DNA from 3 places in the Kitasatospora sp. NPDC088346 genome. Region 1 is predicted to be linked to each of the others. Evidence: riboswitches for the same ligand, from Rfam matches in the RefSeq annotation. Region 1 holds a riboswitch; each other region holds the start of a gene.

Region 1 (2,252 bases):
GACCGCACCCCGTTCACGCTCTCCGTGACCGGCTGAGCATCAGCGGTAGACCCGCACGTAGTCCGCGGCGAAGGTGATCGGCGCGGTGCCCGAGGGAGCCGGGTGGTACTGGCCCGCGCTCAGCGACAGGTTGAGGATCAGGTACGCGGACCAGTTGGCGCCGACCCCGGTGTTGTCCGAGAAGACCTTGGTGCCGTTGACGTACCAGTCGACCGAGTTGGCGCCGTAGTAGGTGCCGATGGTGACCCACTTGTCCTTCGCGACCGCACCGGCGTCGGTGTAGTACTTCGAGCCGGACTTGACGTGGTTGGTCAGCTCCAGCAGGTTCGGGTTGTCCGGGTGGTACTCGAAGGAGTCGATCTCCCCGTTGCCGTTCTTCCAGGTCCACAGGGCCGGCCAGGCTCCGGTGCCGGAGGGCAGCTTGACCCGGGTCTCGGCGTAGTCGCCGGTCTTCACCTGGAAACCCTCGGCGGAGTACTCGGTGGTGAGCAGTCCGGTGTCCCAGGCCTGCTTGCCGTTCTCCAGCTTGTTGGCGCCCGGCTTGGCGGTGAAGTTCGCGCTGCCGCCGGAGACGCTCACGCCGCTCTTGCTCAGCCAGTCGAGCTTGTTGTCGTCCGGGTTGTGGTTGCCGTAGCGGTACGAGCTGCTCCTGTCCGTGGTCCAGCGCGACGCGGAGAGGCTGTCGAACTCGTCCGACCAGGTCAGCGACTTGCCCGCGACCGGGGCACCGGCGCCGGGGGTGGGCGTCGGGGTCGGCGCGGGGGTGGGGGTGGGGGTGGGGGTGGGCGCCGGGGCCGGGGTGGTCGAGCCGCCGACCGTCAGCGTCTGCGAGGGCAGGTTGTGCCAGGCGTTGGCGGAGTCCTGCCAGAAACCGAACTGGGTGTACGTGCCGGCCGGCAGGGTGCGGGCGGCGCTGGTGAAGGTCGTCCCGCCCGGGCAGATCTGGACGTTGGAGGTGTTGCCGGGGAAGTCCAGGTTGTGCCCGGCGGCGTCGCGGACGCCGACCCCGAGGGTCTTGGCGGTGAAGCAGCCCGAGGAGTGCACCGTGAGGGTGGCCTTGGTGGCGGTGTCGGCCGCCATGGCGGTCGGCGACAGGCGGTCCTGGGTCACCGTCGGACCGGCGGCCTGCGCCTGGCCGACCAGCGGGACGCCGGCGAGTACGGTCGCTCCGGCCAGCAGGCCGAGGCGGGCGGGGGTCGGTGAAAGTCGCATGGCGGTTCCTCTGCGACGCCTGCGAGGTGAGCTGTCGGGTTCGGGCACGAGGCTGCCCGGCCGCCGGTGGGGAGCGGCTTCACCCCGAGCCGCGCGCCCGGCTCCGGAGGGAGCGGGGCGCGACGGCGACAAACCTGGTTCCCCCGCTCCTGTCCAGAAGGTGGGTCGGGTGTCCGCCGCCGGGTGGACAGGACTAGGCGTCCCGACCGCGGGTCTGCCCAGCCGGGCATCCCGTGCAGGCTAGGCAGATGGGTCGCATACCGACAATGAGACGTCCCTCACAGCCCGCCTGCCCCCACGTCCGCGACCGCGCCCCCTGTGCGCTACCAGAATCGGGGCTGCCCGGGGATGCCCTCCAGGTCCGCGAGGACCAGCTCGCGGTCCTCGGGGGCGGCGATCTCCTCGGCGGCGGCCAGGGCCTGCTCGGTCCACTCCCTGGCCCGGTCCCGGTCCCCCGCCACAGCCGTCGCCCGGGCCAGCGCCTCGTACGCGAAGGCCAGGTCCCAGTCGCCGATCGCGTGGGCGCGGCAGATCTCCAGCCCGCGCCGGGCGTGGTACAGCGCGGGCTCCGCCCGGCCGAGCACCGCGTACACCCGGGAGCACTGCCACTCGCCCCGGCTGAGGTTCACGGCGGTGCCCACCTGCCCCCAGTGGTGCCGTGAGGCGTGCGCCATGTGCACCATCCGGTCGTCGTCCTCCACCGAGCGGTCCTCCCGCTCCAGCAGCCGCCAGACCCCGTTGAACAGGTCCACCGCGAGCTGCCGCTCGTCCCCGGGGGCCGTGGCCCCCGCTCCGTCCTCACCCATGAGCGACTCCGTCCCTTCCTCGATCAGATGATCCGTCCGGTGGACGGCGCCGCGCAGCCGGTCCAGCCGGGCCTGCAGCCGCCGCCGGTGCGTGGCGAGCACCTGCGGCACCCGGCCGCCGTCGCCGGCATCGGCGGCGGCCAGGCACTCCCGGACCTCCTCCAGCGGCAGGTCGACCGCCCGCAGCGCCCGCACCAACCGCGCCCCGGCCACCTGCTCGGGCCGGTAGTACCG
Region 2 (2,252 bases), on a different contig from region 1:
TCCTGCGGGCCGGGCCACCGCCGCCGCCCGGGGGTGGGCGGCCGTCCGTGCGGAGGTCCGGGGGCAGACGTTAGCGAGTCAGGCCGAGCTAGTCCAAACCCCTCCAGCAGCGAATATTTGACCACTAATCGGACACCTGGCCCACCGCTCGGTCCCGCCGCAGGCCGGCGGCCGTGACGCCACCGGCCCGGCACTCACGGGGAGTGCCGGGCCGGTGGACGTGGACGGGGACGCGACGGCGTCAGGGCCGCACGATCGCGTTGATCGGCGCCATGGTGGCGGTCTCGTAGCGGACCACGGAGCCGGTGTGCGGGGCGTGGATGACCTGGCCGTTGCCGACGTACATCGCGACGTGGCTGGCGTCGCTCCGGTAGATGATCAGGTCGCCGGGCTGGGCGTTGGCGATGTTGGTGCCGACGTTGGTGCCGGCGCCGCGCTGGTCCTGCGAGGTCCGCGGCAGGGACACGCCGGCCTGCGCGTAGGCCCACTTCATGAGGCCGGAGCAGTCGAAGCTGCTCGGACCGGCCGCGCCGTAGGAGTACGGGCTGCCCAGCTTGGACTGGGCGGCGGCGATCGCGGCGGCGGCGTGCGAACCGGCCGGCACGTTGACGGCGATGTCCGTACGGGCCGAGTCGCGGGAGGCCCGCTCGGGGGCCGGGGCGGCGGTCGCCTTGGCCTTGGCCTCGGCGGCGGCCTTGGCCTCGGCAGCGGCGAGCTCGTCACGCTCCTGCTGGGTGAGCGTCTCCAGAAGGGCGGTCGCCTTGGCGATCTTCGCCTGGACCTCCTCCTTGTCGGCCTTCAGCCGCTTGGCGGTGGTGTCCAGCTCGGCGAGCTTCTGCTCGGCCTCGTGCTTCTGCTGGTCGAGCTTGCCCTGCTCGTCCTTGAAGGCCTTCAGCACGTCGGCCTGCGAGCTGCCGACCTGGTTCATCGCGCCGGCCTGGTTGAGGAAGGAGTCCGGGCTGGCGGAGAGCATCAGCTGCACGGTCTGCGGGATCCCACCGGTGCGGTACTGCTCGGCGGCGATCTCCCCCAGGCTGCCCTGAATGGTGCTCACCTGCGCCTGCTGGCGGGCGACCTGGTCCTGCATCTGGGAGACCTGCTTCTGCAGGTTCTGCTCCTTCTCGACCGCGGCGTTGTACTCCTCGGTCTTGGACTCGGCCTCCTCGTTGAGGGCGTCGACCTGGGCCTTGACCTGGTCCTTGGTCGGAGCCGGGTCGGCGTGCGCACCGGACTGCGAGGAGAGCGCCACGGCGGTGGCGGCGGCGGCCGTCAGGATGGAGACGCGGGCCCGGCCTGCGGGCTTGGGACGACGATGGGACGCCACGAAGGCGGACTCCTTCTTCCTCACACCGCCTACCGGGTGAGCTGACGGGTTCGGGCCGGAAGACAAGCCCTACAACGCCTCACCGACTGCCCGTCAGGCGCGCGGACCAACTCCGCGCGCCGCCCCTGCGGTCGACCTGGCGCCGATTCACCCCGAGGAACGTGGTTCCCCGGCTCCGATGCACAGCACCCCCTCAGGGGCTCCCCCACAGGCAGTCAGACTGCCCGGCTGCTTCTCGGACTCGGCGGTGACCACCGTTGCCACCCGGGCTGGGTGGACGACTGCGCGGCGGTCCGTGACATGACCCTAGTAACCCATCCGTGATCCGTTCAAATCCTTGTCGGAAAAAAGTCGGAATCATTGCCATGTTTGATTCCGATTACGACCGACAGTGACAGAACACCTACCCAGGGCTGATAAATACTCAGCATATGGTCGCACAATGAAACGCCCGGCGTGTCGGAGATCACAGCGGGATCTCGACCCGTCCGGGCGTGTCATGGAGCGTCAACTAGCCCCTCAAGAGGGCAAATGTCCGAAATGGGACTGCAGGGTCGGGGTGTCGATCCCGTCCCGGAGCGACCGGTCTCAGACCCGTCGGATGGTCTTGATCGGCATGGCGTCGGCCTTCATCACCTTCACCACGTCACCGGTGCGCGGGGCGTGCACCACCAGGCCGTTGCCGATGTACATCGCCACGTGGTGGGCGTCGCTGTGGTAGATCACCAGGTCGCCCGGCTGGGCGTTGGCGATGTTGGTGCCGACGTTGGTGCCGACGGTCGCCTGGCTCTGCGAGGTGCGCGGCAGCGAGACGCCGGCCTTCGCGTACGCCCAGACCATCAGACCCGAGCAGTCGAAGGTGCTCGCGCCGGTGGCGCCCCAGACGTAGGCCGAACCGCGCTTGCCCATGGCGGCGTCCACCGCGACA
Region 3 (2,252 bases), on a different contig from region 1:
CAGGAAGCCCAGCCCGGTGGCCAGGACCGTCCCGGCGGCGAACGCCAGCATCGCGGTGTTCGCGAAGGCGTCCAGCCGTGCGCCCGCCAGCATCGTGAACAGTGCGGCGGGCATCGCCACGTGGAACACGAACCGGCCGAGCACCGCCTCGGCCTGCTCGCCCAGCAGTCCCGTCCGCGCCACCAGGTAGCCGACCGCGGTGAGCACCCAGATCGGGGCGAAACCGGACAGCAGCGACTGCATGGAACCTCGGTCTGGATCGTCGGGCACGGGCCGCGGGCGCCAGTCTGCCAGGGCCGCCGCCGGCCGCCGGCGGCGGGGCCGCCCGCCCGTGCGTCCCCGAACGCACCCCGACGCACCGCGGGCGGTCCCGGTGGGTGCCGGGCACCCACCGGGACCGCCCGGGAACGGCGGCCGAGCCGGTGGCTCAGGGCAGGTTGAGCACCTGGCCGGGACGGATCAGGTCGGGGTTGGTGCCGACCGTCGGGTTCTGCGCGTACAGCCCCTTCCAGCCGCCCAGCGTCAGCGAGTCGGAGATGGTGGAGAGGGTGTCGCCGGGCGCGACGGTGTAGGTGTTCGGCGGGGCCGGCTCGGCGACGGCGGCGGTCACCGCTGCGGCCCGGGTGGTCGGCGCGGACGCCGCGGTCGTGTCCTGGGCGGCGGTCGGCGTGCCGCTGGGGGAGGCGCCGGGCACCGGAAGGTCGGCGCCGGGCGAGGCGGTGCCGGTGGGGGCCGTGCCGGTCGGCGCGGGGGTGACGGGGGTGGTCGCCGTGGGGTCCCCGGGGGCCGGGGTGGCCGGCGGGGTGACACCGGGCTGCGGCACGATGGTCGGCTGGTCGGTCGGCAGCCCGCTGGGCTGGCCGGTCGGCAGGCCCGACGGCTGGTCGGTCGGCAGGGCGCCCGGCAGGGTCCCCGGAAGGTCGGTGGAGATCTGCGGGGAGGCGCCCGGCTGCGCCGGAGCGGTGGTCGCGTCGGGGGTGGTGGTCGGCGTGAAGTACTGCGGCACGGCCGCGCCGTCGCCGCGGACCCGGGGACCGGTGTCCGGCGTGGTCTCGGTCGGCGCGGGGGCCGGGGTGGCCGTCTGCGCGGGCAGCCCGGCGGCGGGGCCGCAGGTGGGCCACAGGCTCGGGCCGTGGCCGGCCAGCAGCCGCTCGGCGACGATGACCTGCTGCTCGGGCGTGGCGTGGTCGGGCTGCGAGGCGAACTCGTCGCCGCCGTACGCCACCCAGGTCCGCAACGTGAGTCCGAGGCCCCCGTAGTGTCCGGTGCCGGGATCGCCGTTCCAGTCCGCGCCGGTCTGGCACTGGGCGACCGTCTGCCAGGTGTCGGCCGTGGCGGCGTGTGCGCCGGTCGCGGTCAGCAACGGAAGCGCGAGACCGACACCCGCCACGCCGGCGGCCGCCACGGCCCGGTCGGCCTGGGTGGGACGGCGGTGACGCCCGGAACCCGAAAAGACCATTCAGTCATCCCTCTCCGCACGCCTGCGAGGTGAGCTGTCGGGTTCGGACCGGGAGGTGGCCCGGCCGCGCCGGGCGCGGCTTCACCCCAAGCCGAGGGGGATCGGCGGAAAAACCTGGGTCCCCCGCCCCTGCCCAGGGTCTTTCGATCGTCCCGTGGCGCGGTGGGCAGGGTTGGGCGTGCCGCGTTCCGGGCGCCCGCAGCAGCGGGCTGCTCGGGAGATTAGAGGGATCCACGCCTCAATAACAAGCCTGCATACTGAGCATCACACAATCATCACGACACCCCCGACCGGCGGCCCGTCAACCCCCCCTCCGCCCCGGCCGGGACCGGCGGTCCCGAGACCCCGGAGGTTCGACGGCGCACGGCCCCCGGCACGTCTGCGACCAGCGCTCGAAGGCGCTCCCGGGTCCCCCGGCCGACGGCCGGCCCGCACCCGGCCCGCCCGCCTCTCCGGGGATTTCGACGCCCTCCGGCCGAACCGCCGACCCCCTCCGCCACGTCTTGTCCGGTGTGGGACCAGCTCGACAGCTCGACCAGGGAGGCCGCCCATGTCCGTACAGTCGATCACCGGGGCGCCGACCGCCACGGCCCGGCGCCGGCCGGCCCGCGTCGGTGTGCTGCCCGGGCTGGAGGCCGCGGGCTGCCGCCAGGTGGACCCGGACCTCTTCTTCGGGGCGCGCCGGCAGGACACCGGGCCCCGGGTGGAGGCGGCCAAGGAGGTCTGCCGGCACTGCCCGGTGCGCGAGGCCTGCCTGCGCAGCGCGCTGGTGCACGAAGAGCGGGACGGTGTC

The links. A riboswitch is a leader RNA that binds a small molecule or an ion and turns the genes downstream of it on or off. The one in region 1 is predicted to bind cyclic di-AMP.
Region 2: another riboswitch for cyclic di-AMP. It lies ahead of ACIOFR_RS02250 (NlpC/P60 family protein); the one in region 1 lies ahead of ACIOFR_RS04955 (hypothetical protein).
Region 3: another riboswitch for cyclic di-AMP. It lies ahead of ACIOFR_RS23550 (transglycosylase family protein); the one in region 1 lies ahead of ACIOFR_RS04955 (hypothetical protein).

What each region holds. Positions count from the first base shown of each region.
Region 1 is NZ_JBIURH010000002.1:305,849-308,100, forward strand. Features, by position in the region: gene ACIOFR_RS04950 (hypothetical protein) at 1-36, shown strand, start outside; gene ACIOFR_RS04955 (hypothetical protein) at 40-1,212, opposite strand; cyclic di-AMP (ydaO/yuaA leader) riboswitch at 1,214-1,385, opposite strand; gene ACIOFR_RS04960 (helix-turn-helix domain-containing protein) at 1,536-2,252, opposite strand, start outside.
Region 2 is NZ_JBIURH010000001.1:502,389-504,640, reverse strand. Features, by position in the region: gene ACIOFR_RS02250 (NlpC/P60 family protein) at 242-1,324, opposite strand; cyclic di-AMP (ydaO/yuaA leader) riboswitch at 1,335-1,522, opposite strand; gene ACIOFR_RS02245 (NlpC/P60 family protein) at 1,913-2,252, opposite strand, start outside.
Region 3 is NZ_JBIURH010000019.1:49,095-51,346, forward strand. Features, by position in the region: gene ACIOFR_RS23545 (AEC family transporter) at 1-243, opposite strand, end outside; gene ACIOFR_RS23550 (transglycosylase family protein) at 428-1,459, opposite strand; cyclic di-AMP (ydaO/yuaA leader) riboswitch at 1,465-1,615, opposite strand; gene ACIOFR_RS23555 (WhiB family transcriptional regulator) at 2,010-2,252, shown strand, end outside.